DNA from 3 places in the Allobosea sp. NPDC055353 genome. Region 3 is predicted to be linked to each of the others. Evidence: riboswitches for the same ligand, from Rfam matches in the RefSeq annotation. Region 3 holds a riboswitch; each other region holds the start of a gene.
What was found. A riboswitch is a leader RNA that binds a small molecule or an ion and turns the genes downstream of it on or off. The one in region 3 is predicted to bind cobalamin.

Region 1 (9,681 bases), 1.2 Mb from region 3:
CTCGTCGCGGGGCAGCGCGCGCCCGTCGGGGTTGTTGGGGTTGACCACGACGCTCGTCGCCGCGTCTTCGGGAGACGCGGCCGTCTCAGTGACCGAAAAGCCCGCCTTGCGCCAGGCATGACCATGTTCGGCATAGGTCGGGCCGAGAATCGCGACGGGGCCGGCGGGTGCCAGCCGTGGCAGCAATTCGATCAGGATCTGCGTGCCTGGCGCCGCGACGATGCCGGCGTGCGCCGGGACGCGGTATGCAATACGGGCCGCCGCAAGGAGCGCCGCCTCGCCATCCGCGCCCGGCAGGCGCGTCCAGAGACTTAACGGCAGCGCCGGAAGCGGATAGGGGATCGGATTGATCCCGGTGGAGAGATCGACCCAGGGCTGCGGTGCCTCCGGAAAGAGCGCGCGGGCCGTGGCGAGATCGCCGCCATGCCAGATACCGTCCTCAGCCACGACCCTGCCCCGCGCCCTGCATGAATCTCTCCGCCAGCCTGCCGCTGCTCCTGCTCGCGCTTACGATCGAGGCGGCGTTCGGCTATCCCCAGCGCTTCTATGCCGCAATCGGCCATCCCGTCACCTGGATCGGGAGGCTGATCGGCTGGCTTGATCGGGGGCTGAACCGGGAGACAGCCTCCTTCGCGACGCGCAAGGCGATGGGCGTGCTGGCGCTCCTGCTGCTGCTCGCCGTCATCATCGCGCTGTCGGCGCTGATCCAGAACCTGTGCCTCTCCTTCGGGCCACTCGGCCTGATCCCGCTTGCACTCATCGCCTCGACCCTGATCGCGCAGCGCAGCCTTTACGAGCATGTCGCCCGCGTCGCCGGGGGGCTGGAGCGGGATGGGCTCGATGGCGGGCGGCGCGCCGTCTCGATGATCGTCGGCCGTAACCCGCAGACGCTCGATGAAGCCGGCGTGTCGCGTGCAGCCATCGAGAGCCTCGCCGAAAATTTCTCGGACGGCATCACCGCGCCAGCCTTTTGGCTGGGTGTTGGCGGTTTGCCGGGCATCGCTGCCTACAAGGCGATCAACACCACCGACTCGATGATCGGCCACCGCACGCCACGCTATCTCGCCTTCGGCTGGGCCGCGGCGCGGCTCGACGATCTCGTCAACCTGCCGGCATCGCGGTTGACCGCGCTGCTGCTGGTGGTCTCGGCGGCGCTCGACCGGCAGGCGGATGCCGGCGGCGCCTGGCGGGCCGTGCGGCGCGATGCCGGCAAGCACGGCTCGCCCAACGCCGGCTGGCCCGAGGCCGCGATGGCCGGGGCGCTCGGCCTGCGCCTCGCCGGGCCGCGCGTCTATGGCGAGACCCGCGTCGACGACCATTGGATGGGCGATGGCCGGGCCGAGGCCAACGCGACCGATATCAGGCGGGCGCTCGCGCTCTACAAGCGCTCCTGCGGCCTGCTCTGGGCGCTAGCGGGGCTGTTCGCGGCCGTGACGCTGCTCTAGAGCCTCAGTTCGGCACCGGCACGGCCCGTCGTGCGATCGCCTGCAAATCCGTCCCCTGCGGCAGCGAGCCGAAATGGCCCGACCAGCCGCCGGCTAATCGCGAAGCGACGTAGGCATCCGCAACCGCATGCGGCGCGTGGCGGATGAGCAGCGAGGCCGACAGGCCCAGCGCCATGCGTTCGACAAAGCGCCGCGCCAGATGCTCGTGCTTGAGCACATCGACGAGATCGATTTCCAACTCGGCGAGGAAGGCGTCGTAACGGGGATCGTTGCCGCGCGCGGCATGCAACTCGTCGAGCAGGGCCGGCACGCAATCGGGATAGCGGCGGATCGAACGGAGCACGTCGAGGCAGACGACATTGCCCGTGCCCTCCCAGATGCCGTTGAGCGGCGCCTCGCGGTAGAGCCGCGCCATCAGGTGATCCTCGATGAAGCCGTTGCCGCCATGACACTCGAGCGCCTCGACCGCGACCGGGGTGGCACGCTTGCAGTTCCAGTATTTGGCGATCGGCGCGCCGATGCGGCCGATCAGCTTCTCGGCCTCGCTCTCGCCCTCGCTGTCGAGCGCATGGACGAAGCGGAAGGCGAGCCAGGCGGCGGCTTCGGCCTCCAAAGCGAGGTCGGCGATCACATTCGCCATGATCGGCTGGTCGATCAGCGCCTTCTGGAAGGCGCGGCGATGGGCGGTATGATGCGCGGCTTGCGCCACCGCATGGCGCATCAATCCGGCCGAGCCGACGGCGAAATCGAGCCGCGTGTAGTGGTTCATCTCAAGCCCGGCGCGGATGCCGTGGCCGGGCTCCCCGATCAGGTGGGCGATCACGCCGCGGAATTCGACCTCGGACGACGCGTTCGACTTGTTGCCGCACTTGTCCTTGAGCCTCTGGATCTGCAGCCGGTTGCGCGAACCATCCGGCAACCAGCCCGGCACGACGAAGCAGGAGACGCCCTCCTCCGTGCGCGCCAGCGTCAGGAACACGTCGGAATGCGGGACGGAGAAGAACCACTTATGGCCGGTGAGCGCATAGGTGCCGTCGGCATTGCGCGTCGCCGCCGTCTGGGTCTGGCGCAGATCCGAGCCGCCCTGCTTCTCGGTCATCGCCATGCCGACCGTGCCGCCGCGCTTCTGCGCAGCCGGCAAGGGGCGGCCGTCGTAATCAGTGGAGGTGATCAGCCGGCCAAACTCGGCCCAGCGCGCAGGATCGCGCTGCAGGACCGGGATCGCGGAATAGGTCATGCCGAGCGGGCAGCAGATGCCGTTCTCGCCCTGGTTCCAGAGATAGGACACAGCCGCGCGCGCCACTTGCGCACCGGGCTGCGGCTTGGTCCAGCACAGCGAATGGAACTCGTCGCGCATGGCTAGCCCCATCAGTTCGTGCCAGGCGGGGTGGAATTCGATCTGATCGACGCGCCGGCCCCAGCGGTCATGCGTGCGCAGTTCCGGCAGGGTGCGATTGGCCTGCCGCGCGAGGTCCTGCACCGCTTGCGACCCGACATGGCCGCCGACCACGCTCGCCTGCTCGCGGAACCAGCCGGCGCCGAAAGTGTCGAGAATACTGCCGAGCGCAGGGTCCGCGGCGAAAGCGTCGTAATCCGCCAGTGCCGGCGCCTGGTTCAGCACTTCGTGAGTGTCGTAGCCGTAAGCGTCGAGCGTGGTCATGCGGCCTGTCCTTCTCGGGAAATCAGCGCGGCGAGGGAGAGATCGGCAAGGGCGGCGGCGATCTCGCGGCCGCGCTCGGAAGTGATCGGGCGGTCCGGCGAGAGCGGGCCGATCAGAGCCTCCATGAAGCCGCCGACGATCATGGCAGCGGCGGCATCGGGATCGACGGGCCGAAAGGCGCCCTGCCCTTCACCTTCGACGACAAGCGCGCGAAAAATGCCGGCGATCTCACGACGATAATCCAGCCGCGTCGCATCGACGGCCGGATCGGCAGGCTCGGCAATCATCGACCAGGCAAGGCGGCGATTGGCGAAGGCGCGGCGGGCGAAGGCCTCCACCGCAGCAGCCAGTCGCTCGGCCACGGGGGCGTCGCTCGCGGCGATATCACGCAGCACGGCAAGCTCGCGCGAGGATACGGCGGCGACGATCTCGGCCATCAGCTCGGCCTTGGAGGCGAAATAGGAATAGACGCTGCCGGTCGAGACACCGCTGGCCGAGGCCACCGCGGCGATCGAGGTTTCCTGGAAGCCGACCTCCGAGACGATGCCGCGCGCGGCGGCGAGGATGGCCTCGCGCTTGCCAGCCTTGCGCGGTTGTTTCGGTGCGATGCCGGCCATGGGTGGTCTCAAAATTGAATTTGAATTCGGATTCAATTTGACGAGATGGCTGGCCGCCGTCAAGGGCTGGAACGGGAATGACCGGGTTGGAACACGGCAGGCCGGGGGCGAGATCGCCTACGGACCGCTCAGGCGCCCCCCCTGCACCCCTCGCCCCGCGGCCCCTCGACCACTCAGGAAGGTGGCGCGTTGCCAGAATCCGCCGCCCGACCGCGACCGGCCCAGCGTTCGACGGAATGATCGATGGCGAGCAGGACGAGCGCGAGCAGCGTGGCCGACGCCACGATGGCATGATCGCCGAGCCCGGCGGCGCAACCGAGCGCAGCGGTAACCCATATCGCTGCGGCCGTTGTCAGGCCCGTCGGCGTCGAATGGCCCCGGCGCAGTACGATGACGCCGGCGCCGAGGAAACCGATTCCGGTAAGCAGCCCTTGGACGACGCGGCTGGCGGCGTCGGCCTCATGTGGCTCGCTGAAGATCGTGGCAGCGGCGGCTGTACCCAGCCCGACCAGCCCGAAGGTACGAATCCCGGCCGCGCGCTGCTTGTTGGTCCGCTCCCAGCCGACGACGATGCCGGCGGCCATCCCGGCCAGCAGCCTGAGCAGCAGGTCCAGCTCTCCCCACAGAAAAGTTGCCATTACTCACCCCCCGAAAATGACGATCGAGGGCATGAACGCGCGAGGGCCGCTCGCGTTCGTTCTGCGGCAAACGAACGGAACCCGGCAAGGGGCCTGTTAGAACTCGATCCCCTGCTGTGCCTTCACGCCGGCAGCGAAATGGTGCTTCACCAGCGTCATCTCGGTGACGAGGTCGGCCGCCTCGATCAGCTCCGGCTTGGCGTTGCGGCCGGTGACGACGATGTGAAGGTCCGGCCGGCGCGCGGCCAGCGTCGCCACGACCTCGGCGAGCGGCAGATAGTCGTAGCGCAAGGCGATGTTGAGCTCGTCCAGCACCAGCAGACGAATGTCCGGATCGTCCATCAGCTCCCGCGCCTTGGCGAAGGCGCGCTCGGCGGCGGCGATGTCTCGCACCTTGTCCTGCGTCTCCCAGGTGAAGCCCTCGCCCATGCTGTGCCAGCTCACCTGATCGCCGAAGGCTTCGAGCGCCTTGCGCTCGCCGGTCGACCAGGCGCCCTTGATGAACTGCACCACGCCGATGCGCCAGCCATGGCCGAGCGCCCGCAGGATCAGCCCGAAAGCCGCCGTCGACTTGCCCTTGCCGGGGCCAGTATTGACGATGAGTAGGCCTTTTTCGACCGTCTTGGAGGCGACTTCGGCGTCCTGAACCGCCTTGCGCTTCTCCATCTTCGCCTTGTGGCGGGCGGCGTCTTCCTGATCCGTCGTCATCATTTCACTCGCATCGGCAATCCGGCGACCATGAAGACCACGCTCGCCGCCCGCGCCGCAAGCGCCTGATGCAGCCGCCCGGCCTCGTCGCGGAAACGGCGAGCCAGCGCATTCTCCGGCACGATGCCGAGCCCGACTTCGTTGCCGACCAGCACGAGCGGGGCGGATACGCGCTTGCAAGCGGCGATCAGGGCCTCGCGGGCGGCGACAGTGTCGCGCTCCGCAAGGATGAGATTGGTCAGCCAGAGCGTCAGGCAATCGACCAGGACCGGACGGCCTGCGGGCTGCGCGGCAATCGCCTCCGCCAGTTCGAGCGGGGCATCGACCGTCTGCCAGCCGGCCAGCCGGCGGGCGCGATGCTCGGCGATGCGCGCACGCATCTCGTCGTCATAGGCCTGCGCGGTTGCGATATAGGTCCAGGGCGCCGGCAGGGCCTCGATCAGCGCTTCGGCATGGCGGCTCTTGCCGGAGCGGGCGCCGCCGAGGACGAGGGTGAGCTGGGGCAACTCCATTCAAAAAATCCTCTGCCGTCATGCTCGGGCTTGACCCGAGCATCTCCATCCGAAGGAGGCCCCGGAGCCTCTCCCTGCAAGAGATTCTCGGGTCAAGCCCGAGAATGACGCCCTTGCGACGCGCACTGCATTGCACAGCAACACGCCGAAGGCTAATGATCGTCGCCGACGGTGCCTCCGCGAGGAGGTGAAAAGGGAACGCGGTGCGAGACCGCGGCTGCCCCCGCAACTGTAAGCGGATGTCCTTCGCCATCGGCCACTGGAGCGCAAGCTCCGGGAAGGCGGCAAGGGGCGCGAAGTCCGCGAGCCAGGAGACCTGCCGTCGACCCGCAGAGATCCAACCGGCTGCCGGCGGGGCGGCCACGGAGAACGCTTATGAACACCGCTTCGGTTTCCACCCCCACACTCAGCGTTTCGGAACGCGTCAAGGCGGTCGCCGCCGCGCTCGTGATCGGCGTCGCGCTGATCTACACGACCGGCTTCGCGGCCTCGTCCAACGTGCACAACGCCGCGCACGACACCCGCCACGGCCTCGCCTTTCCCTGCCACTGAGGGAAAGTCATCATGGTCACGCGTGTTCTCACGGTCAGCATCCTGGCCGGGCTTCTGGCTGGCTTGATCGTCGCCGCCCTGCAGCATGTCACCACCACCCCGCTCATCCTCAAGGCCGAGACCTATGAGGCGGCACTCGCGCTGAAGGCGCCGGCGCTGGCCGCTTTCGACGGCGAGGCGAAGATCATCCTCGCGCATGGACCGGCCGGCGACGCGCCCGGCCACGACCATGCCGAATGGAAGCCGCAGGATGGCCTCCAGCGCACACTCTTCACCAGCGCGGTGACGATCGCGACCGCGATCGGCTTCGCGGGATTGCTGCTCGCCGGCATGATCGCGGCCGGCGACAGGATCGACCAGCGCAGCGCGCTCGTCTGGGGTGCCTGCGGTTTCCTCGCGCTCGGGCTTGCGCCTGCGATGGGGCTCGCGCCGGAACTGCCTGGGGCAGCCTCGGCCGCGCTGGAGCAGCGCCAGCTCTGGTGGCTCTGGACCGCCGTTGCAACCGCCATCGGGCTGTTCCTGTTCCTGCGCTTCGAACAGCCCTGGCTCAAGCTTGTGGCGATCGTCCTGATCCTGCTGCCGCATGTTGTCGGCGCCCCGCATCCGGCCGCGCCGGAGAGCAAGGTGCCGGCCGAGGTCGCCGCGCATTTCGCGTCGCTCTCGCTCGGCATCCAGGCCGCGCTCTGGCTCGTCACCGCCTTCATGGTCGGCGTGCTTTGGCCCCGGGCGAGCCGCCGGGCCGTCGAAGCCTGAAAGCAAGCCAATGTCCGAGGGCGACCTCACCATCCATGTCTGCACGGCCTGCCGCCGTGCCCGCGCCGATCTCCCGGAAGGCTATGACCAGCCGGGACTGGCGCTGGCCGAGCGCCTCGCCGAACAGCTTAAAGCCAAGGGCAGCACGATCCCCGTGCTGCCCGTCGAGTGCCTCTGCGTCTGCAAGCGGCCCTGCACCATCGCGCTCAGCGCCGATGGCAAATGGACCTATCTGATCGGCGATCTCGACACCGACACCCATCTCGACGAGATCGTCGGCGCCGCGGAGGCCTATGCCGCCAGCGCCAACGGCATCGTTCCCTGGAAAGAGCGGCCGCAGTCCTTCCGCAAGGGCGTGGTCGCACGCGTGCCGCCTTTGCCGGCGCGCCAGCAAGGATGACATCATGAACGCTCCGCAGACTACCAATCTGGGCAAGACGCCCTGCACCATCATCACCGGCTTCCTCGGCGCCGGTAAGACGACCCTCGTGCGCCATCTCCTCGAGAATGCGCAGGGCAAGAAGCTCGCCGTGCTCGTCAACGAATTCGGCGATCTCGGCTTCGATGGCGAATTCCTGAAGGGCTGCGGCATCGCCGGCTGCAGCGACGAGGACGTGGTCGAACTGCCGAATGGCTGCATCTGCTGCACCGTCGCCGATGATTTCGTGCCGGCGCTGGAGAAGCTGCTGAACCGGCCCAACCCGCCCGAGCACATCCTGATCGAGACCTCCGGGCTCGCCCTGCCGAAGCCGCTCGTCACCGCCTTCAACTGGCCGGTGATCCGCTCGCGCGTCACCGTCGACGGCGTCATCGCCGTGGTCGACGGCCCGGCTGTGGCCGAGGGCCAGTTTGCCGATGATCCGGAAGCGCTCGCCGCGCAGAAGGCGGCCGATGCGTCGGTCGATCACGACAATCCGCTGGAAGAGGTGTTCGAGGACCAGATCCTCTGCGCCGACCTGATCCTGCTCAACAAGAGCGACCTCGTCGACGAGGCCGGCCGCGCACGGGTCAAGGCCGAGATCGCCGAGCATCTGCCGAAGGCGATCAAGATCGTCGAGACGGCCCATGGCAAGGTCGAGCCGGCGCTGATCGTCGGCCTCGGCGCTGCCGCCGAAAGCGACCTCGCCGCCCGCCCCTCGCATCATGGCGAGGGCGAGCACGATCACGACCATGACGATTTCGACTCGGTCGCCCTGCCGTTGCCGGCCGGCCTCACGCCGGAAGAGCTGACGGCGCGCGTTGCCAAGGCGGCCGAAGCCGAGGGCGTGCTGCGGCTGAAGGGCTTCACCGCCGTGCCGGGCAAGCCAATGCGCCTCGTCGTGCAGGGCGTCGGCCGCCGCGTCGGGCATCATTTCGACCGGCCTTTCGGCGCGAGCGAGCCGCGCGACGGGCGCTTGACCGTGATCGGTCTCAAGGGCTTCGATCTCAAGGCCGTGGAAGCGGCTCTCGCGGGGGCGTAAACTGGCGCGATGCATCTTCTCCCGACCAGCGAGATCAGGCTCGACGACGGCGAGGACGCCGTCGATCTCGCCCTGCCGCCGGGAGATGTGCTTGTCCTGTCCTTCACCGACAGCGACCTCTCGGCGCTGGCAGTGGCAGCAGGTGACAGCAAGCTGTCGGTGCGGCTCGCGCCGCTCCGACGACTGAAACACCCGCTCTCGGTCGATTTCCTGATCGAGAAGACGGTGGCGCAGTGCCGCTTCGTGCTGGTGCGCTGCCTCGGCGGGCTCGACTACTGGCGCTACGGCATCGAGCAGCTCGGCGCGGTCTGCCGTGAGCGCGGCATCCCGCTCGCGATCCTGCCCGGCGACGAACGGGATGATCCGCGGCTGTGCGAGCATGCGACGGTGCCGGCGGAATTCACGGCGGAGCTGCTGGCCTATTTCCAGGCTGGCGGCGGCGCCGAGAACATGCGGCGGATGCTGAAGCGGATTTCCGACTATCTGACGGAGGTTCTGCCCTCATCCGACCCGGCTTCGCCGGGCCACCTTCCCCCCCGAGGGGAGAAGGGAGCAAAGCGACCCGCCTCGCCCTTCTCCCCTCGGGGGAGAAGGTGCCGGCAGGCGGATGAGGGCCGGCACGACGCTGCTGACCTCGTCCCCGTCCCGCTGCCATCATTCTTCGCGCTTGGCCGCAACGGCGCGCCCCTATCCTGGCGCGAAGCGCTCGCCGCCCAGCCCGCAAACCGACCACTCGTCCCGATCCTGCTTTACCGCTCCGGCGTCGCGGCTGGCGACACGGCCATGGGCGAAGCCATTGGCACCGCTCTGACCGCGCGCGGCCTCGCGCCCCTGCCACTCGCGCTGACCAGCCTGAAGGACCCCGCCGTCACGGCCGAACTCGCGGCCCTCATCGCGACGCGCAAACCGGCGCTGGTGATCACCACCACCGCCTTCTCCGCCCGCGAAGGTGCGGATTTCGTCCTCGACGGCGCCGATTGCCCGATCCTGCAAGCCGTGCCGGTCGGCAGCCCCCGCGAGGCCTGGGAGGCATCGCCGCGCGGGCTTTCCGCAGCCGATCTCGCCATGCAGGTTGCACTGCCGGAATTCGACGGGCGCATCGGCGCCGTCCCGGTGGCTTTCAAGGCGGAAGAGACCGATCCGGCGACCGGCCTGTCCATTCGCCGGCTCGTGCCCGATCCGGCGGGGATCGCTGCACTCGCGGGTCTGGCGCAAGGCTGGACGTCGCTGGCGCGGAAGCCTGCGGCCGAGCGCAGACTGGCGCTGGTGATGTCGGATTATCCCGCACGCGGCGGACGGGCCGGTTTCGCCGTCGGACTTGATACGCCGGCGAGCG
Region 2 (9,681 bases), 1.4 Mb from region 3:
TCCGGCGTGCGCTCGCTGTCAGTCAGAACGACTGGAGCGTGCTGATCGGCACGCCGATCGCGGCGACACTGCTTGCGATCGCGGCGCTGGTGCTGGTCGTGCCGCCCGTGCTCGCGCGCTTGCGCCGGCGCGCCAGTGCCGAAGAAGAGCCGGCGACCTCTGCTGGCCGGGCAGGTTAGCGCTTCGCTCCGGTCCGGCGCTTGCCCGGTTTGGTACCGACATTCGCGGCCAGCGCGGCCTGAAGCGCCATGCGCGCGGCGCGGATATGGCGCCGCATTAGGATCTCCGCCAGTTCGCCGTCGCGATGGCTGATCGCCTCGGTGATCCGCATATGCTCGCCCCAGGCCTCACGACCGCGTCCCGGCACGGTGGAGTGCAGGCGCCGGCACAGTCGCAGCCGCGGATAGAACTGCTCGCAGAGCAGTTCGGCGAGGATCGGGTTGCCGCTGCCCTTCGCGATCCGGCGGTGGAAATCCGCCTCGGGCTCGTCCTGGAGATAGGCGCCCATCGGGTTGCGCTCGATCTCGCCGCGATGACCCCGGACCAGTGCGTCCAGCGCGGCGATCTCGGCTTCGCTCATGCTTTCGGCCGCGAGGCGGGCGGCCATGCCCTCGGTCGCCTCGCGCACGTCGAGCAGGGCGAGGAACTCGGCCGCGCTCGGCTCGGCGACGCGGGCGCCCTGGTTGGCGACATAGGTGACGAGCCCGCGCTCCTGCAGGCGCCGGATCGCTTCGCGCACCGGCGCGCGGCTGACACCGAAACGGCGGGCGATCGCCGGCTCGCTCAGCTTGGCGCCAGGCGCGATCTCCCCGGAGACGATGGCCGAGGAGAGGTCGTCATAGAGTTTGACGGTGACGCCCACGCTCGCGGGGGGCAAAGTCTCGGCCAGCATCGAGCGGGTGCCTATCTGCTTCTGATCCCGGCAGCATAGAGCATTTCCGTGCCCGATGGGTACCGGAGGTGCCGGCGAATTCGGCGTTCCAGAGCGATCTGCATCGAAGATTGCCGTATTCCATCAACCCTGAATTCGGTTGATTGCATGGCCTGCCTGCGCAGAATGCTCATGAGCCGCAGATCCAAGGTCCGGACCTTCGCGCGCAGCCTCGCTCGGGCCGGGGGTGGCTGGCGCGTCGTGGCGAGGGAGGCCGGAAGCTGATGGGCAAGGGCGACGATGATCTGAATGACTATGCTTCGCCGGCTTGCCTGCTGCACGAGATCGATCCGGCCTATTCCGGGCTGACGCCGCCGCGCAGAGCCGGGCAGGCGCAGCCCGAACCGAGCCTGACCGAATGGCGGCGCTCCGAACGGGCGCGGTTGATCGCAGCCCGTCTGGCGATGTCGGCCCGCGCTCGAAACGCGCTCGGGCGTCGGATCGCCGGTCATCTCGACGCGCTGATCGGCGATCCCGCCGGCGTCCTCGTTAGCGGTTACTGGCCGTTCCGTGGCGAACCGGACCTGCGAGACTGGTTCCGAAGCCTGCGCGAGCGCGGTGGCCTCGCTGCACTGCCGGTCGTGGTCGAGCGCGGCAAGCCCCTGCTGTTCCGGCTCTGGCGCAAGGGCGAGCGGCTGGAGCGCGGCGTCTGGAACATCCCCGTGCCGGCTGCAGGTGTGCCGGTCTTCCCCCGGATCGTCATCGCGCCCCTGGTCGGCTTCGATGCGCAGGGCTACCGGCTGGGCTATGGCGGCGGCTTCTTCGACCGCACGCTGGCGGCGCTGCCGCCATCCACGATCGCGATCGGGGTCGGCTACGAGATGGCGGAGATGACGACGATCCGGCCGCACGACTTCGATATCCCGATGCGCCATATCGTGACGGAAAACGGCATCAGGTCCCAAGGCGGAAAGCAGGATCGGGAACCTCCGTTTGACGCCGGCCCGATCTCCCCATAAGCCTGAGCGCGACGGTTCCCTCACGGGATCAAAAGGGAACGCGGTGCGGGTGTCGAACCACCCCATGCCGCGGCTGCCCCCGCAACTGTAAGCGGCGAGCCTTTCGCCATACGCCACTGGGGCCTCGGACCTGGGAAGGCGGCGAAAGGCAACGACCCGCGAGCCAGGAGACCTGCCGTCAGCCGTGGTCACACGCGGACACGTTCGGCCGGGGTGCGCCGATCGCTGATTCGACTGTTCGCCGTCTTTCGTACGGCTGATGGGAGATCGCGTTCGCGGTGACGTGCCACTGACGTCAACGCCCGAGGTCTCCATCGTGAAATTCTTCCTCCCGGCCGCCGGATGCGGCCGCCTGCTGTTGTCCGCTTCCTGCCTTGCCATCGCCGGTGCAACTGCCCCGGCCTTTGCCCAGAACGCCCCCGCCACCGTGGCGCTCGACGAGATCGTCGTCAGCGCCACGGGAACGCCGACGCCCGCCCGCGAGGTCGCGAGCTCCGTCACCGTCATCACCGCCGGGGATATCGAACAGCAGCAGCGCCGGACGCTGCCGCAGGCGCTCGCCGCCGTGCCCGGGCTCAACATCGTCCAGACTGGCGGGCCGGGCGGCCTGACCTCGGTCTTCATGCGCGGCACCAATTCCAATCACGTCAAGGTGCTGATCGACGGCATCGAGGCCAATGACCCCTCGGCGCCGAACCGCTCTTTCGATTTCGGCTCGATGCTGACCGAGGATATCGAGCGCATCGAGGTGCTGCGCGGCCCGCAGAGCGGCCTTTACGGTGCCAACGCGCTGGGCGGGGTCATCTCGGTGACCACGAAGCGCGGCGAAGGGCCGCCGAAGGTGACCGCGCGCGTCGAGGGCGGCTCGCACGGCAGCTTCAACCAGTCCCTCGGCTTCAGCGGGGGCGATGCGCGCTTCAACTATGCCTTCAACGCCAGCCATTTCCGCGCCGACGGAACCGAGGTGACGCCGCCGAACCTCGTACCGCCCGGCCGCCGGATCAATCCGAACATCTTCGACAATTACAGCTATTCGGGACGCCTCGGCTTTGCGCTCACCGACACGCTGACGCTGAACTGGGTCGGCCGCTATCAGGACGGCCAGCTGCGCTATACCGGCGACACCGGCTTCCCGAGCACGCCCTCGCCCTATCGCTCCCTGCAGAACTACGCGCAGGCCTTCACCCGCGGCGAGGTGGTCTGGGACCCGTTTGGCGGGCGCTTCGTCAACACCTTCGGCGTGTCCTATTCGCGGCAGGACAGGGGAACGCGGACGGCCTCCGCGGCGACAGGCCTGCTTGGCCTGCCCAATCAGAGCCTCGGCGAGCGCACCAAGCTCGACTGGCGCGGCAATCTCGAGATCATCAAGGGCCACAACCTGATCACGGGCCTGCAATATGAGCGCGAGCGGCTCGATACCACGAGCCTGATCGCCTCGAACGGCAACAAGGCGGCCTATCTCGAATACCAGGGCAATATCGAGGATCGCTATTTCCTGGCGGCCAACATCCGTCACGACCATGACGACAGCTATGGTGGGCACACGACCTACCGCGTCACCCCGGCCGTCATCATCCCCGGTACGGAAACCAAGCTGAAGGCGAGCTACGGCACCGGCTTCAAGGCGCCGACGCTGAGCGAGCTCTTCATCGACTATCGCCCCGGCTACAACTTCTTCGGCAACCCGAACCTGAAGCCGGAGGAAAGCCGCGGCTGGGATATCGGCCTCGAGCAGCCGCTCTTCGACAAGCGCCTGCAATTCGGCGCGACCTGGTTCCAGAACGATATCGACAACCTGATCGTCACCAATGTCACGCGCGATTCCTACGCCAATATCGGCAAGGCCAGAACGAAGGGCGTCGAGGCCTTCGCCGCACTGGAAATCTCGCCCCAGTTCCGCATCCGCGCCGACTACACCTTCACCCTCGCCAGGGACGAGATCGCCCGGCAGGAACTGTTGCGCCGGCCGCGCCACAAGGCGAGCGCGACCGCGACCTGGACGCCGACCGACAAGCTCAGCCTCTCCGCGACGTTGATCTATGTGGGCTCCTGGGTCGACGGCAATCGCGACTTCTCGGTATCCCGCATGCGCGCGAAGGGGGCGACGCTGGTCAACCTCGCCGCCGAATACAAGGCGACCGACAAGGTGACGGTGTTCGGGCGGGTCGATAACCTCTTCGACAAGCGCTGGGAGAATCCGGTCGGCTTCCTCGTGCCGGGGTTCGGCGCTTTCGGCGGAATCAAGGTGGCCATCGGCGGATGAACCTGCCTCTCGCCCTGCGCCGCCTGCGCGGCGCCTGCCTCCTGCCCATCGCGCTTGCGGGCGCGATGGCATCGGTCTCGCTTGCTGCGGAGCGGCCGGCCCGCATCGTCTCGCTCAATATGTGTACCGACGAGCTCGTCCTGCGCCTGGCCGATCCCGAGCGCATCGCTTCGGTGACATGGCTGTCGCAGGACCCGCGCAACGCCAACATGGCGGACGCCGCCCGCCTGATACCGGCCAATCACGGGCTTGCCGAGGAAGTCTTGGGCTTTCACCCCGATCTCGTCGTCGCCGGCACCTATACGACGCGCGCCACGGTTTCGCTGCTCGGGCGGGTCGGCATCGGCGTCAGGGAATTCGGCGTTCCCCACAATCTCGCGGAAATGAAGGCGCAGATCGCCGAGATGGCCGATGTTCTCGGCGAGCCCGCTCGCGGGCAGGCCTTGCTCGTCGGGATCGAGCAGCGCTTGCAGGCCCTCGCCGCTCGGCGTGTCGAGCGGCCGTTGCGGGCGATCGTGCTCCGTCCCAGCGGCTTCACGGTCGGCCGCGGCTCGCTCGTCGACGAGATTCTGACCCGCGCCGGTCTCGTCAATATCGCGGCCGAACTGGGCGTCGAGAGCTATGGGCAGATCGCGCTCGAAACCGTGGCGCTCGGCGGCGCCGAAATCCTGATCCTGAACGAGACGCCGGATGGCCCGCCGTCCCTGGCGCACGAGATCCTGCACCATCCGGTGATCGACCGGCTTGGCGACCGGCTGAAGCGCGTCGCCCTGCCGTCGCGGCTATGGACCTGCGCCGGCCCGAGCGTCCTCGACGCGATCGAGTTGTTGGTGCGTGCCGTGGAGGAGAAGCCATGACGCCGGACGCTTCGCCCGGCATCAGGCCGGCACCGCTGCTGGGATTGCTTGCCCTCGCCACTCTGGCGATGACTGCGATCTCCATGGCCGTCGGCTATGCGCCATTGGCGCTCGGCCCGGCGGTGACGGACCTCCTCGCGGGGCAAAAGAGCCTGCCGGCGCTCGTGCTCTATGAACTGCGCCTGCCCCGCGCCCTGCTCGGTGCGCTCGTGGGGTTCAGCCTCGGCATGGCCGGCGCGGCGATGCAGGGATTGTTGCGCAATCCGCTGGCAGAGCCCGGCGTGATTGGCATCTCCAGCGCGGCGGCCTTCGGCGCCGTCCTCGTCTTCTATAGCGGGCTCTCCGCCAGCCTTGCGCTCGCCCTGCCGCTCGGCGGCATCGCGGGAGCGCTCATGGCGACTGTGATCCTCTTCATCCTGCTTGGCCGTGGCGCGAGCACGACCACGTTGATCCTCGCCGGCGTGGCGCTCAACAGCTTCGCGGGCGCCGCGACCGCGCTCGCACTGAACCTCGCGCCCAATCCTTACGCGGCGCTGGAAATCGTGTTCTGGCTGATGGGCTCGCTGGCGGACCGCAGCATGAACCATGTCGCGCTCGCTCTGCCGCTGATGCTGGTCGGCTGGCTCCTGCTGGCCTCGACGGCGCCGGCGCTTGATGCGCTCAGCCTCGGCGAGGATACGGCCGCGAGCCTCGGCTTCGATCTCGGCTGGCTGCGGGCGCGACTGATCGGCGGCGCAGCGCTGGCGGTCGGCAGTGCGGTCGCCGTCACCGGCGCGATCGGCTTCGTCGGCCTCGTCGTGCCGCATCTGCTGCGTCCGCTGGTCGGCCACCGGCCGGGACGGTTGCTGATCGCCAGCGGCTTCGGCGGCGCCATTCTCGTCCTGGCGGCGGATATCGGCGTTCGGCTCATGCCCGTCAGGCCGGAACTCAAGCTCGGCGTGGTGACCGCACTGATCGGCGCGCCCTTCCTCTTCGCACTGGTGCAGCGTCTGCGCCGGGAGGCCCTGTGATGGCGATCACGGCGTCCGGCATCACGGTCTCGCTCGGCGGCAAGCCGATCCTGCAAGAGGTCGATGCCGAGGTCCGGCCCGGCGAGCTGCTCGGCCTGATCGGTCCCAACGGTGCCGGCAAGACCACCTTGCTGCGGGTGCTGGCGGCACTGCTCGCGCCGAATCGTGGCAGGGTCGACTATGACGGTGCTACGGCGCGAGAACGTGGTCGAGCTGCGCTCGCTCGCCGCGTCGCTTTCCTCGCCCAGGGCGGTGAGGCGCCGGCGGCGCTCTCGGTCGAGGCACTGGTCGGGCTCGGCCGCTTGCCGCATCGCCGCCCCTTCGCCGAGCTGGGGGATGCGGATCGGCAGGCGGTCGCGCGGGCATTGGCGCGTTGCGATGTCGCCGGATTCGTCGGCCGTTCGGTCGGCACGCTTTCGGGCGGGGAGCGCCGCCGCGTCCTGCTGGCGCGGGCGCTTGCGGTGGAGGCGCCGTATCTCCTCGCGGACGAGCCGTTGGCGGGGCTCGACCCTCAGCACCAGCTCGACACCTTGCAACTGCTGCGCCGGATCAGCCGTGACGGCACCGGGGTCGTCGTCGTGCTGCATGATCTGACGCTGGCCGCTCGCTTCTGCGACCGGCTCCTCCTGCTCGACCATGGCCGGCGGATCGCCGACGGAGCACCAACCGAAGTTGTCGACGATGTCAGGCTGGCGCAGGTCTTCGGCATCCATGCCCTGCGCGGCGCCCATGCCGGCGAGCCCTTCCTCCTGCCCTGGCGCACACTCGACAACGGAAAGACTGCTTCATGATCGGAACCGACACGGTGCGCAGCCTTCTGCGCGATCATCTTCTCGACGCCGGCAGCCAGTGGAACCTCGGCACCTTCGGCGCCATCGCGGAATTCATGCGCGACGCCGGCGAGCCGTTCGAGATCGTCGATGAACCGGATCGGCTTTCGGCGACGACGGCCCGCGGCGGGGTCGGCTTCGGCCGGCTCGACGGCGTGCGCCTCCATGCATCGGAGAGCGCCGTCGGCAGCGGCTGGAATCACCGCGTCGCGCTCTGCCTGCCGGAGGACGCTTGCGCGATGAACCGGCGCACTGTCCTGACCGAGCTCGGCCCGGACGCGGGCGCGCTGCGTCCGCAGGATGCGGCGGGCATCCTGTTCGATATGGGGCTCGGCACGCTCCAGGCCGATATCTGCATCCGCACGGCTGATCCGGCCTTGATCGCGGCGTTGCGGGGGCAAGCGGGGCGTTCCCTGTTCGAGCCCGGAAATCCCGCGATGGGCGTGATCGTCGCGGCGGGACCGCACCGGGTCTTCATCGCCCGCTTCGGCCGCTGCGAGGTCTATCAGCCGATTCCGCCGGCCGATGGCCGCAGCCCGGAAGGCCCGCATACCCATGTGCTGCCCCAGCTCCTGCGCAGCGGCCGCACCCATGCTGCGACCGAGCCGATGCCGGAGGGCTTCGTGCCCTGCGCCCATCTTGTCCCGGCGCACCCGCTCAAGGATAGCCTGGGCCGGCCTCACGCGTTCGACCGCGAAGCCTTCCTGGCGTTCGAAACGCTTGTCGATCGCTTCGGCGACCCTGCGCTGATCGCGCTGAAGCGAAGCGCGCGTGAGGCCATCGCCGCCGGTCTCGCTGCTGAGGCTTTCGAGGCGCCGCGCAGCCGGTTCGGCCGGCAGGCGCTGCGCGTCTTCCTGAGGCAGGCGGTGTTCCATAGCGGGAATAGGGAGGAGCTATCGGCATGGTCCGCCGCGTTCGATCCGCGTGATGTCGACACCGAGGACGGCACACCGGCCGACCCCTATGCGCACTGACGCCGGGAAACCTTGTCCACGGCTGTTGTGCCGGCTGCCCGTGGGGTGGCGAGCTGTCGATATCGACACGGCCAGAAACAGGCGCTACCTCCACTGCACGGCGAACGGGGGCGAGATCGGGGAATGCGTGGGGCAGGGGCAAGCGTGGCTGGCGCGCTCATTCTCTTCTTCGCCCGCTTCATCACCGCCGCGCGCGGCCGCTGGGAGGGCGCTGCGCCCGCCGACGAACAGCGCATCTACTTCGCCAATCATGCCAGCCACGGCGATTTCGTCCTGATCTGGACCGTGCTGCCGCGGCGCATGCGCTTCACGACCCGGCCCGTCGCCGGAAGCGATTACTGGCTGAAGGGCAGCTTGCGGCGCTTCATCGGCTGCAACGTCTTCAATGCCGTCCTGATCGACCGCGATCGCGAGAGCCGGACGAGCGACCCGATCGCCCAGATGACCGAGGCGCTCGATGCCGGCTCCTCGCTCATCGTCTTCCCGGAGGGCACGCGCAACACCACCGAGGCGCGCCTGCTGCCGTTCAAGAGCGGACTGTTCCATCTGGCGCAGGCGCGGCCGGACGTGGCGCTGGTGCCGGCCTGGATCGACAATCTCAACCGCGTCATGCCCAAGGGCGAGTTCGTGCCGATCCCGCTGATCTGCACGGTGACCTTCGGCGCGCCGCTTCGCCTTGCTGACGGCGAGGCGAAGCAGGATTTCCTGGCGCGGGCCGAAGCCGCTTTGCTCGCCCTGTCCCCGAAGGCGAACGCGCCATGACGATGCCGCATTCCGATCTCGTGGCCGTGCTCGCCGGCATCCTCGGCGTCCTCGTCGTCGCCTCCACCATCGGCTTCGTGCTGCAGCGCAAGCTCTCGCCTGATGGCTCGAACGCCGTGGTCGAGAATCTGAACGACCGCATCCGGGCCTGGTGGATCATGGTCGTGCTGATGGGGCTCGCGCTGATCGGCGGCAAGACCGGCGTAACCCTGCTCTTCGGCTTCTGTTCCTTCGCGGCCTTGCGCGAATTCATCACATTGACCGATACGCGCCGGGCCGATCATTGGGCGCTGGCCGCGGCTTTCTTCGTCGTGCTGCCGGTGCAGTACTACCTGATCTGGATCGAGTGGTACGGGCTCTATTCGATCTTCATCCCTGTCTACGCCTTCCTGCTGATGCCGATCATCGCCGCGGCGCGTGGCGATACCGATCATTTCCTCGTGCGCATTGCCGAGGTGCAATGGGCGCTGATGATCTGCGTCTTCGCCACCTCGCATGTGCCGGCTTTGCTGAGCCTCGATATCGCCGGCTATGAGGGGCGCAATGTCCTGCTGATCGCCTTCCTCGTCATCGTCGTGCAGATCAGCGACGTCCTGCAATATGTCTGGGGCAAGCTCATCGGCCGCACCAAGATCGCGCCGAAGCTCTCGCCCTCGAAGACGGTCGAAGGCTTCGTCGGTGGGGCGCTCAGCGCGACCGCGGTCGGCGCTGGCCTGTCCTGGATGACGCCGTTCACACCGTTTCAGGCGGCTTTCCTTGCGCTGGTCATCGTCCTCATGGGCTTCTTCGGCGGGCTCGTCATGTCGGCGATCAAGCGCGATCGCGGCGTCAAGGACTGGGGCCATCTCATCGCGGGCCATGGCGGCTTCATCGACCGGCTCGACTCGGTCGTGTTTTCCGCCCCGATCTTCTTTCATCTCGTCCGCTACGGCTGGTCGGCCGTATGAGCGCGCCATTCGCGCGCCTGATGCGGAGCAGCGTCGTCCATGTCGGCTTCGCCTTTCTCGCGATGGGCGGCTGGGCAGCCTTCGCCAATCGCGCCCATCCGATGCCGGCGCCGCTTCAGGCCGGGCTGTTGCAGGGTGCGATCTCGGC
Region 3 (9,681 bases):
GAGCGCGAAGCGCCGGCCGCCTCTACGCAGACATCGTCCTGGCCCTACCCGTTCGCGAACGCGGCAACCATGCTGCGCATGGCCAAGGAGAGCGGGCTGTCGATCGCGGCGATGAAGCGCGCCAACGAAACCCATCTCCAGCCGGCGGAAGAGGTCGAAAGCGGCCTCGCCCGGCTCTGGTCGGTGATGAACGACTGCATCGAACGCGGCATGAACCAGGAGGGCGAATTGCCCGGCGGCCTGCGCGTGCGGCGCAGGGCAGCGCATATCCAGCGGCAACTGGCGGCCGAGCGGCTGGCCAATCGTTCTCAGCCGCACGCCTCGACCGACTGGCTTAGCGTCTACGCCATGGCGGTGAACGAGGAGAACGCAGCCGGTGGCCGGGTCGTCACCTCTCCGACCAACGGGGCGGCCGGCGTCGTGCCGGCGGTGCTGCGCTATTATCTCGACCATTGCATCGGGGCTGAGCCGGAAAAGGTTTCCGATTTCCTGCTGACGGCGGCAGCGATCGGCGGATTGATCAAGCACAACGCCTCGATCTCCGGGGCCGAGGCCGGCTGCCAGGGCGAGGTCGGTTCGGCCGCCGCGATGGCCGCGGCCGGGCTCTGCGCCGTGCTCGGCGGCACACCCGCCCAGATCGAGAACGCCGCCGAGATCGCGCTGGAGCACCATCTCGGCATGACCTGCGACCCCGCGGCGGGCCTCGTCCAGGTGCCGTGCATCGAGCGCAACGGCATCGGCGCGATCAAGGCGGTCGCGGCCGCGTCGCTGGCGCTGCGCGGCGACGGCTCGCATTTCATGCCGTTGGACAACTGCATCGAGGCGATGCGGCAGACCGGCGAGGCCATGAACGAGCGCTTCAAGGAAACCAGCCTCGGCGGGCTCGCCGTCAACCTGCCGGAATGCTGAGCCCTCCCCTGCCATTTTTGCATGATGGATCGGGCGGGCGCCCGATAGGTTGGACGCACAGCCTGCAAGGATCGGATCGATGATCGTGGATGACTTCCGCTCGGATACGGTGACACGCCCTGGCGAAGGGATGCGAGCCGCCATGGCCGCAGCCGAGGTCGGCGACGCCGTCTATGACGATTGCCCGACGACCAAGCGCCTGGAAGCCATCACCGCCGAGCGGCTCGGCAAGGAATCGGCCCTGTTCTTCCCCACCGGCACGCAGGCGAACCTCGCCGGGCTGATGGCCCATTGCGGCCGCGGCGAGGAATATCTCGTCGGCCAGATGGCCCATACCTATCGATTGGAAGGTGGCGGCGCGGCCGTGCTCGGCTCGATCCAGCCGCAGCCTCTTCCGAACGAGGCCGACGGCACGATTGCGCTCGACGCCATCGCCAATGCGATCAAGCCGAACGATTTCCATTTCGCGATGACGCGCCTGCTGGCGCTGGAGAACACCTTCAACGGCCTCGTCCTGCCCGATGCTTATCTGGAAGCCGCGACCGGGCTCGCCCGCTCGCGCGGTCTCGCCACCCATCTCGACGGCGCCCGCCTGATGAACGCGGCTGCCGCGAGCAATCGCGATGCCGCCTGGATCGCCGGGCAGTTCGACACCGTGTCGCTGTGCCTCTCCAAGGGCCTCGGCGCGCCGGTCGGCTCCATCCTCGTCGGCCCGAAGGATTTCATCGAGAAGGCCCGCCGCATCCGCAAGATGCTGGGCGGCGGCATGCGCCAGACCGGCGTGATCGCTGCCGCCGCGATCTACGCGCTGGAGCACAATGTCACGCGGCTCAGCGAGGATCATCGGCGCGCCGCGGCTCTGGCGGGGGTGCTGGCGCGCTTCCCGGAACTCGGCGCCGGGCCGGCCCGCACGAATATGGTGTTCATGTCGCCCAAGGCGCTCGATACCGCCGCCTTAGCCGCCTTCCTGCGCGAGCGTGGCATCGCCGTCAGCGGGCGTTACGGCACATTGCGCTGGGTGACCCATCTCGATGTGAACGACGCCTCCGTCGCGCGCGTCGCCGAAGCCTGCGAGAGCTTCTTTGACAAGCGGCAAGCGGCTGCGGAGTAGAGGCCCGGCCTCAACCGCTTCCGGGCGCAGTCTTCCGCGGCTCGGCCTCGACCAGGTATTCGATGTGGCGCCGCCCGGAAGCTCCCGGCCGAATCGAGACCGCGACGCCGAAGATGTCCTTGATCGCCTCGGCGGTCAGGACGTCTTCCGGCGCGCCGGCCGCCTGCAAACGCCCGTCATGCAGCAAAGCGATCTCGTCGCAGAACATCGCGGCGAGGTTGAGATCGTGCAGCGCCATGATGCAGGTGATGCCGAGGCGGCGGACCAGGCTCAGGATCGAGAGCTGGTGCTGGATGTCGAGATGGTTGGTCGGCTCGTCCAGGATCAGCTCGCTCGGCTCCTGCGCGAGCGCCCGCGCAATGTGGACGCGCTGGCGCTCTCCCCCTGAGAGCGTGTGCCAGAACTGGTCATGCCGCTCGGTGAGCCCGACCCGCGCCAGCGCCTCGTTGACGGCGGCCTCGTCGGCGTCGTTCCAGGAGGCGAGCGCGGCGCGATGCGGCGTGCGACCGAGACGGACGACGTCGCAGACGGAAAGCTGGATCTCGGTGGTCGCCTGCTGCTCGACGAAGGCCAGCCGGCGGGCGAGTTCGCGGCGCGGCACGCCGGCGATGTCGTAACCGTCGAGTGTGACGACGCCGCTCGCGACATTGCGCAGGCGACAGAGCAACCGGAGCAGGCTCGACTTGCCGGAGCCGTTGGGGCCGATCAGCCCGAGCACCCGGCCGGGCGCCGCTTCCAGCGTCACGCCATCGACGATCATCCGGCCGCCGGCACCCCAGCGGACCTCGCGGGTCGCGAGCGTCATGCCGGCCTCCGGGCGCGATAAAGAATGAGCGCGAAGACCGGCGCGCCGAACAGGGCCGTGACCACGCCGATCGGCAGGATCTGCTGCGGGATCAGGATGCGGGAGAGGATGTCAGCGAGGATCATGAAGATCGCACCCACGACGAGGCAGGCCGGCAACAAGCGGGCATGGCCGGAGCCGACGAGGAAGCGCGCGGCATGCGGGATGATCAGCCCGACGAAGCCGACCGTGCCGACGATCGAGACCATTACCGCCGTCATCACCGCCGTCGTCGCGAAAAGCACGACCTTGACCCGCGTGACGGCGACGCCGAGGGACGCCGCGGCATCGACACCGAAGGCGAAGGCGTCGAGCACCTTGGCGTGCAGCATGCAGATACCGAAACCGATGAAAGCGACAGGCGCCGCCATCCAGAGATCGGGCCAGCGCACGCCACCGAAATTGCCGAGCAGCCAGAACATGACGCCCCGCGCCTGCTCGGCGCTGGCGAGCGTCGTGACGATCGTCGCCGTCGCCGCATTGAAGAGCTGCGAGGTGGCGACGCCCGCAAGGATCACGCGGTCGCTCGCACCGCCCGCCCCCGCCGCCAGCATGGCGACGACGACGAGAGCGGCGCAGGAGCCGATGAAGGCGCCGGTCGAAACCGACAGCACCGTGCCGCCGATGCTGATGCCAAGGATCAGCACCGCGACGGCGCCGGTCGAGGCGCCCGCCGAAATGCCGAGGATATAGGGCTCGGCCAGCGGATTGCGCAGCAACGCCTGCAGGATCGCGCCCGACAGGGCCAGCGCGCCCCCGCACAGACCCGCCATCAGCGCGCGGCTCAGGCGATAATCGAAGATCACGCCCTGCTGGATCGCGCTGACCGAAAAGTCGAGATCGAACAGACCGTTGCCGAGCGCCTTCAGGGCCGTGTCCAGCGGGATGCGCATCTCGCCGATCGTCACCGCCAGCGCGACCGAAAAGGTCAGCGCCAGCAGCGAAGCCAACGCGATGCCGATTCGCGCCGGCCAGTTCGGCCCATGGGCGGCGTGGCTCAACGCGAAAGCCCGAAGCCGGCGATCGCCTTGGCGAGCGTCTCGATGCCGTCGATGGTGTCGAGCCCGGCGCGGGTCGCCCCGACATCCATGATGACGACGCGGTTGTTCTTGACGGCGTCGAGCTTGCTGACGACCGGGTCGGTCTTCAGGAATTCCAGCTTCTTCTCGATATCGTCGGCCGGGAAGCGGCGGCGGTCCATCTTCACGGTGACGATCACGGCCGGATTGGCGGCGGCGATGCTCTCCCAGCCGACCAGCGGCCATTCCTCGTTGGTCGTGATGATGTTGCGGGCGCCGAGCTTGGACAGGATATAGGCGGGCACGCCGTTCTTGCCGGCCATGAAGCCGTCGCCCTTGATGTCCTTGCTGGAGAACCAGACGACGACGGGAACATCCTGCGCCTTGAGCTTCGCGACCTGCTCAACGGCCTTGTCCTCGCGTGCCTTCAGCTCGGCGACGAGCGTCTCGGCACGGTCGGCGACGTCGAAGATCGCGCCGAACTCGCGGATGTTGCGATAGACCAGCTCCATCGTGAACATCTGCGTACGAACGCCGTCGCCGGCACCGGAATTGTCCTTGCCGACGCAATCGGTCGGCGAGACATAGCTCGGTACCTTCACCTTGGCGAACTGGTCGCGCTTGCCGACGATGCCGTTGGGCCCGACATGCCATTCGAACATCGCGGTGACGAGATCGGGCTCCTGCGCCAGCACCGCCTCGAAGCTCGGATCGTTATCGGCGAGGCGCTTCACCTTGGCATTGACGGCCTCATATGGCTTGGCCACCGGCGAGAACCAGACCGCCGTGCCGACGACGCGGTCGCCGAGGCCGAGCGCATAAAGGATTTCCGTCTGGGTCTGGCCGATCGCGACGACGCGCTTGGGCGCGGCGTTGAAGGTAATCGTCTCGCGGCAATTCTCGAGGGTCAGCGGGTATTTCGTGGGCGCCGCAGTGGCCGTGCCGGCAGCGAGAGCCCCGAACAGCGCGGCGGCCGAGAGGCGAAGCAGGGAATTGAACGGGCGCGCAACCGGCATTGAGGCTATCCGAAATGTAACAATGTTGCATTTCCCATAGAGTGCACGGCAGGCAGCCGTCAAGCCGCCTTGGGCGGCCTGTGCAGCGGTCTTCGTGAACATGGATTTCATCGCTCCCCGAGATGACGGCCGGGGCAGCTTTGGCATGTGGGACGGAAAGGCGGCGCAGGGCCCCCATCGACTCACAGGCTCCGGAACACCCCGTCCGAAAGACGTCTTCGACGACCGGGGCAGGTCTCCTGGCTCGCGGGTCGATGCCTGTTCCGCCCGGCCTTCCCGGCGCATCAGGCGCCAGTGGACGATGGACGGAGAGCTCGCCGCTTACAGTTGCGGGGGCAGCCTCGGCTTTGATGCGGCTAGCATCTCACCGAATTCCCTCTTAGCTCCGGGAGCAACCCGGAGAACCTCGATCGGCGCACACCCTATAAGGGCGTGGCGCCGCGTCAAGCCGACATCGCGTCAGAGGCTCGGCGTGCTGTAGAGCCGCTTGCCGCCGACGGAGATCTCGACGTCCTGCAGGTAGCCACGCAGCGCCGTCGTCGCGACCTCGATGCCGAGGCCGGGCGCATCCGGCGCCGCGACCTGCCCGTTCGCGTCGCGCTCCAGATGATTGGCGGAGATCGCCGTGGCGAGCGGCTTCGGCATGGCCGGGTATTCGCAGATCTCGTGATCCGCGAGACCGGCATAGGGCTGGAGCGAGGCGGAGAGCGCGAGATGCGAGGTGAAGGTGTGATTGACGAAGGTCACGCCCCTGGCGACCGCGTAATCCGCTACCGCCTTGGACGGGCCGATGCCGCCGATCCGCCCGCAATCGATCTGGACATAGCCGATGCCGCCATAGTCGATGAGCTGGCGTGCCATCGACTCGTTATGGGCACCCTCCCCGCCGGCCAGCCGGACCTTGGGGCTACGTTTGGCAAGACCGCCATAGGCTTCGAGCGCGCTGGCGTGGAACGGCTCCTCGAACCAGAGCACGTTCGCCTTCTCCATCGCCGGCAGACGGGCGGCGGCGCGCTCGACATCCTCGATAAAGATCTGACCGGTATCGACGAGCAGGATGCCGTCCTGTCCCAAGCCTTCGCGGGCGGCGACGAAATGCTCGGCATCGGCCTCGACGCTGCCCCGACCGATCGGACCCCAGCCGAACTTGGCGGCGCGGAAGCTGCGGCTGCGGGTATCGCGGGCGCGTTCGAGGGTTTCCTGCGCTGTGTCGCCGAACAGGACCGAGGCATAGGGCGTCTTGGGATGGCTCTTGGCATAGCCGAGCAGGCGCCAGACCGGCTCGGCGCGCATCTTGCCGAGGATGTCCCACAAGGCCATCTCGACGCCTGAGAAGGTATGCGGCGCCTGCAGCAGGTCCATCGAGTTATAGGCGACGGCGGCGGCGATGCGGGCGATGTCCTGCGGGCTCTCCAGATTCTGGCCCAGCACGGAATCCGCGACCGGGCGGCAGACGCCATGCGACATCGGACAGATGAAGGCGGCGATGGAGGGCAGCGGCGCCGCCTCGCATTCGCCCCAGCCGACATGGCCGCCGGCGGCGACCCTGACCAGCAGTGCATCCTGGCTGCCATCGGCCTCGTCGGTGACCACGGGCATGGCGAGATAGAAGAAATCGACGGCCTCGATCCTGGGCACGGGCTTCATCCTCACAGTTCGTAGATCGTGGCGCGGGGCGTGAAGGCAACGCCCTCATCGAGCGGGTAGATCGGCCGGGCGCAGATGGTGTGGCCCAGGCTCTTCAGATTGGCGGAGGTCGCGCCGGGCGCGTCGATGTTGAAGTTCCGCGCGCACCACTGGTCGAACATGTGGAATTCGGTGTGGGGCGACTTCACCACGATCAGGTCGAAATCGGTCGGGTCGATGCCGTTGGCATAGTACATCGCCCGGTCGAACAGGCTAACCGAGCGGCTCATCACGACCACGGTGACGTTGTCCCAGTTCAGCACCGCGGTCGGCCCGGCGCTGAGCGGCGCCTTCATCGTCTCGAGCGCAGCCTCGCCATCCGAGAGCAGCTTGACCTTGACGGTCACTTTCATCGGCGGGAAGCGGGCGGGATCGATCGAGCCGCCCAGTGCAACCTCGATCGTCGCACCGACGCCGACCTTGTGCGCGGCGGCAGCGGCTGGCGCGTCGACGATCTGCGCCAAGACACGCTTGCCGTAGCCGGCCTTGCGCAAGGCGGCGAGGATCAGGTTGCTGTCGCCGGAGGCGCCGGAGGAAGTGGCATCGGCGGCATCGGTGAAGATCACGGGACCGTCGATGCTGCGGGTCTGGGCGATGGCGCGATCGAGCGGGACAAGCTTGCCCTGCATGCGGAAGCGCAGCGGCCAGAACTCCTCGGCGAGCCGGATCGCCTCGCGCTCGGCGGTCGCCTTGTCGCCATCGGTGAGGATCAGCACCTGCGAACAGAGCTCAGGCACGTCGGTGAAAGGGTTGCCGATCATGATGCCGGCCGCGAGCGCCCGCCCCTCCTCTTCCAGCCGGCGGCATTCGGCGAGGAGTTCGCCATAGCAGCCGGTCTTGGTGATGAGCTCGTCGCCGCGGACCAGTGCGGGGATGACGACGCGCGCGGCGACCGGCTTGATCCCGCCGGCCATCAGTTTCAGCAGGAGTTCGGCGGCGCGGCGACCGGTATCTGCGAAATCGACATGGGGATAGGTCCAGTAGATCGCGAAGCCGTCGACATTGCGCAGCATGCGATCGGTCAGGATGCCGTGCAGGTCGAGCGAGATGACGATCGGCATGTCCGGCCCGACGCGCTGGCGCAGCTTCTCCAGCAGGTAGCCTTCCGGGTCGAGCTCGCCATCGGCACCCATCGCGCCGTGCAGCGAGACATAGATGCCGTCGATGCGGTCGAGCTTGGCGAAGATCGCGGTGAGGATTTCCTCGGAGAGCTTCTTCCAGCCTGCCGCCGAGAGCGGCCCTGCACTGCCGGAGCGCGCGCAGATCGTCGGCACGATCTCGATATCGGGCCTCGCCTCGAAGACAGCGAGCGCGCCCCCGAGCTCCTGGTTCTGGCCGCGCTGGACGTAGAGGCCGTCACCATGGTGGATCAGGAAGTTCTCGTAATGCGACGACAACGGATTGAAGGAGGAAATCTCCTGCTTGCAGTCGGCGATCAGGATGCGCTTCATCGGGCGGCTCCGGCGGGTCAGAATTTCAGGCGAGGGTCGAGCACGTCGCGCAGGCCATCGCCGAGCAGGTTGAGGCCAAGCACGCAGGTGATGATCGCGAGGCCCGGGAACACCGTGATCCACGGGGCCTCGCGCATGAAATCGCGCCCCTGGGCGATGATCGAGCCGAAGGAGGCGGCGGGCGGCGGTGGGCCGGCGCCAACGAAGGACAAAGCCGCTTCGGCGAGGATCGCGATGGCGAAGACATAGGTCAGGCGCACGATCAGCGGGCCGGCGACGTTGCGCAGCACATGCTTGAACAGGATCGTCCATTCGCCCACGCCGATGGAGCGGGCCGCGGCGATATATTCCTGCTCCTTCTCGATCAGGACCGAGGCGCGCACGATCCGGGCGGTATGCGGCGTCGTGGCGATGGCGAGCGCGATCACGACATTGGTGAGGGACGCGCCGAGCACCGCAGAGACGACCATGGCGAGCACGATCGACGGAAACGCCATCAGCGCGTCCATGATCCGCATGATCGGCTGGTCGAGATGGTAGAAATAGCCGGCGATGGCGCCGCTCAGCGTGCCGGCGATGCCTGCCAGCACCACGGTGCAGGCGCCGATGGCGAGCGAGATGCGGGCGCCGATCATCACGCGGGAGAGGATGTCGCGGCCGAAATGGTCGGTCCCGAACCAGTGCATCTCGCTGGGCGCAGCGAGCCGTGCCCGGACATTGCTTTTGAGCGGGTCGAAGGGGGTGAGCCAATCGGCGAAGAGCGCGACCGCGATCATGAGCAGGACCAGCACCGCCCCGATCACGAAGGAGCGGTTGCGCAGCAGGCGCCCCCAGAGGGCGCGGCCGACGAGGGGCGTGCCCTGCATCAGGCCAGCCTCACCCGCGGATCGACCACGGCGTAGAGGATGTCGACGACGAGATTGATCGCGAGATAGACCACAGCGAGGAAGAGCAGGCCGCCCTGCAGCACCGGGAAATCGCGCGAGGCGATGGCACCGACGATCAGGCGGCCGATCCCCGGAATGGAGAAGACCTGCTCGACGATGACCGCGCCGCCCAGCAAAGCGCCGGAGACGATGCCGATCACGGTGAGGATCGGGATCATCGCGTTGGGCAATGCGTGACGCAGGACGACATGGAGCTTGGCCAGCCCCTTGGCATCGGCGGTACGGACATAGTCCTGGCTCAGCGTGTCCAGCATCGAGGCACGCGCCATGCGGGCGATGAAGCCGACCTGCACCAACCCCAGCGTCAGCGCGGGCAGGACCATGCCGCGCAGCCATTCGGTGGGCGATTGCAGGAAGGGCGTGAAGCCGCCGCTGGGCAGCCAGCCAAGCGAGACCGCGAAGACGAGAACCATGACGAGACCGAGCCAGAAATCCGGCACCGAAAGCCCGAGCAAGGCCGTGGTCATCACCGCCTGATCGGGCCAGCGGTTGTGATTTACGGCCGCGATGATGCCGGCGGCGACGCCGAAGAACACGGCGAAGGCCAGCGCCAGCGCCGCCAGCGAAAGCGTGACCGGCAGCCGCTCGATCAGGGCAGCCGTCACCGAGCGGTTGAGCAGGATCGACTGGCCGAGATCGCCGCTGAGGATGCGCCCGTACCAGCCGAACATCTGCTGCGGCAGCGAGAGGTCGAGCCC

Region 1: linked by a shared signal. The riboswitch ahead of ACWIEX_RS01485 (CbtB domain-containing protein) and the one ahead of ACWIEX_RS07000 (ABC transporter substrate-binding protein) in region 3 are both predicted to bind cobalamin.
Region 2: linked by a shared signal. The riboswitch ahead of ACWIEX_RS00660 (TonB-dependent receptor plug domain-containing protein) and the one ahead of ACWIEX_RS07000 (ABC transporter substrate-binding protein) in region 3 are both predicted to bind cobalamin.

The regions. Positions count from the first base shown of each region.
Region 1 is NZ_JBSHMC010000001.1:324,795-334,475, reverse strand. Features, by position in the region: gene cobD (threonine-phosphate decarboxylase CobD) at 1-447, opposite strand, end outside; gene cbiB (adenosylcobinamide-phosphate synthase CbiB) at 468-1,445, shown strand; gene ACWIEX_RS01510 (acyl-CoA dehydrogenase family protein) at 1,450-3,105, opposite strand; gene ACWIEX_RS01505 (TetR/AcrR family transcriptional regulator) at 3,102-3,722, opposite strand; gene ACWIEX_RS01500 (MgtC/SapB family protein) at 3,896-4,360, opposite strand; gene cobO (cob(I)yrinic acid a,c-diamide adenosyltransferase) at 4,457-5,068, opposite strand; gene cobU (bifunctional adenosylcobinamide kinase/adenosylcobinamide-phosphate guanylyltransferase) at 5,068-5,580, opposite strand; cobalamin riboswitch at 5,734-5,918, shown strand; gene ACWIEX_RS01485 (CbtB domain-containing protein) at 5,956-6,132, shown strand; gene ACWIEX_RS01480 (CbtA family protein) at 6,145-6,885, shown strand; gene ACWIEX_RS01475 (DUF1636 family protein) at 6,896-7,285, shown strand; gene cobW (cobalamin biosynthesis protein CobW) at 7,290-8,345, shown strand; gene cobN (cobaltochelatase subunit CobN) at 8,355-9,681, shown strand, end outside.
Region 2 is NZ_JBSHMC010000001.1:148,709-158,389, forward strand. Features, by position in the region: gene ACWIEX_RS00645 (tripartite tricarboxylate transporter permease) at 1-179, shown strand, start outside; gene ACWIEX_RS00650 (GntR family transcriptional regulator) at 176-892, opposite strand; gene ACWIEX_RS00655 (5-formyltetrahydrofolate cyclo-ligase) at 1,156-1,890, shown strand; cobalamin riboswitch at 1,886-2,084, shown strand; gene ACWIEX_RS00660 (TonB-dependent receptor plug domain-containing protein) at 2,207-4,153, shown strand; gene ACWIEX_RS00665 (ABC transporter substrate-binding protein) at 4,150-5,010, shown strand; gene ACWIEX_RS00670 (FecCD family ABC transporter permease) at 5,007-6,020, shown strand; gene ACWIEX_RS00675 (ABC transporter ATP-binding protein) at 6,020-6,811, shown strand; gene ACWIEX_RS00680 (DUF6925 family protein) at 6,808-7,824, shown strand; gene ACWIEX_RS00685 (lysophospholipid acyltransferase family protein) at 7,948-8,586, shown strand; gene ACWIEX_RS00690 (phosphatidate cytidylyltransferase) at 8,583-9,533, shown strand; gene ACWIEX_RS00695 (hypothetical protein) at 9,530-9,681, shown strand, end outside.
Region 3 is NZ_JBSHMC010000001.1:1,500,541-1,510,221, reverse strand. Features, by position in the region: gene ACWIEX_RS07020 (L-serine ammonia-lyase) at 1-909, shown strand, start outside; gene ltaE (low-specificity L-threonine aldolase) at 989-2,020, shown strand; gene ACWIEX_RS07010 (ABC transporter ATP-binding protein) at 2,031-2,825, opposite strand; gene ACWIEX_RS07005 (FecCD family ABC transporter permease) at 2,822-3,865, opposite strand; gene ACWIEX_RS07000 (ABC transporter substrate-binding protein) at 3,862-4,899, opposite strand; cobalamin riboswitch at 5,112-5,323, opposite strand; gene ACWIEX_RS06995 (mandelate racemase/muconate lactonizing enzyme family protein) at 5,359-6,537, opposite strand; gene ACWIEX_RS06990 (M81 family metallopeptidase) at 6,549-8,036, opposite strand; gene ACWIEX_RS06985 (ABC transporter permease) at 8,054-8,902, opposite strand; gene ACWIEX_RS06980 (ABC transporter permease) at 8,902-9,681, opposite strand, start outside.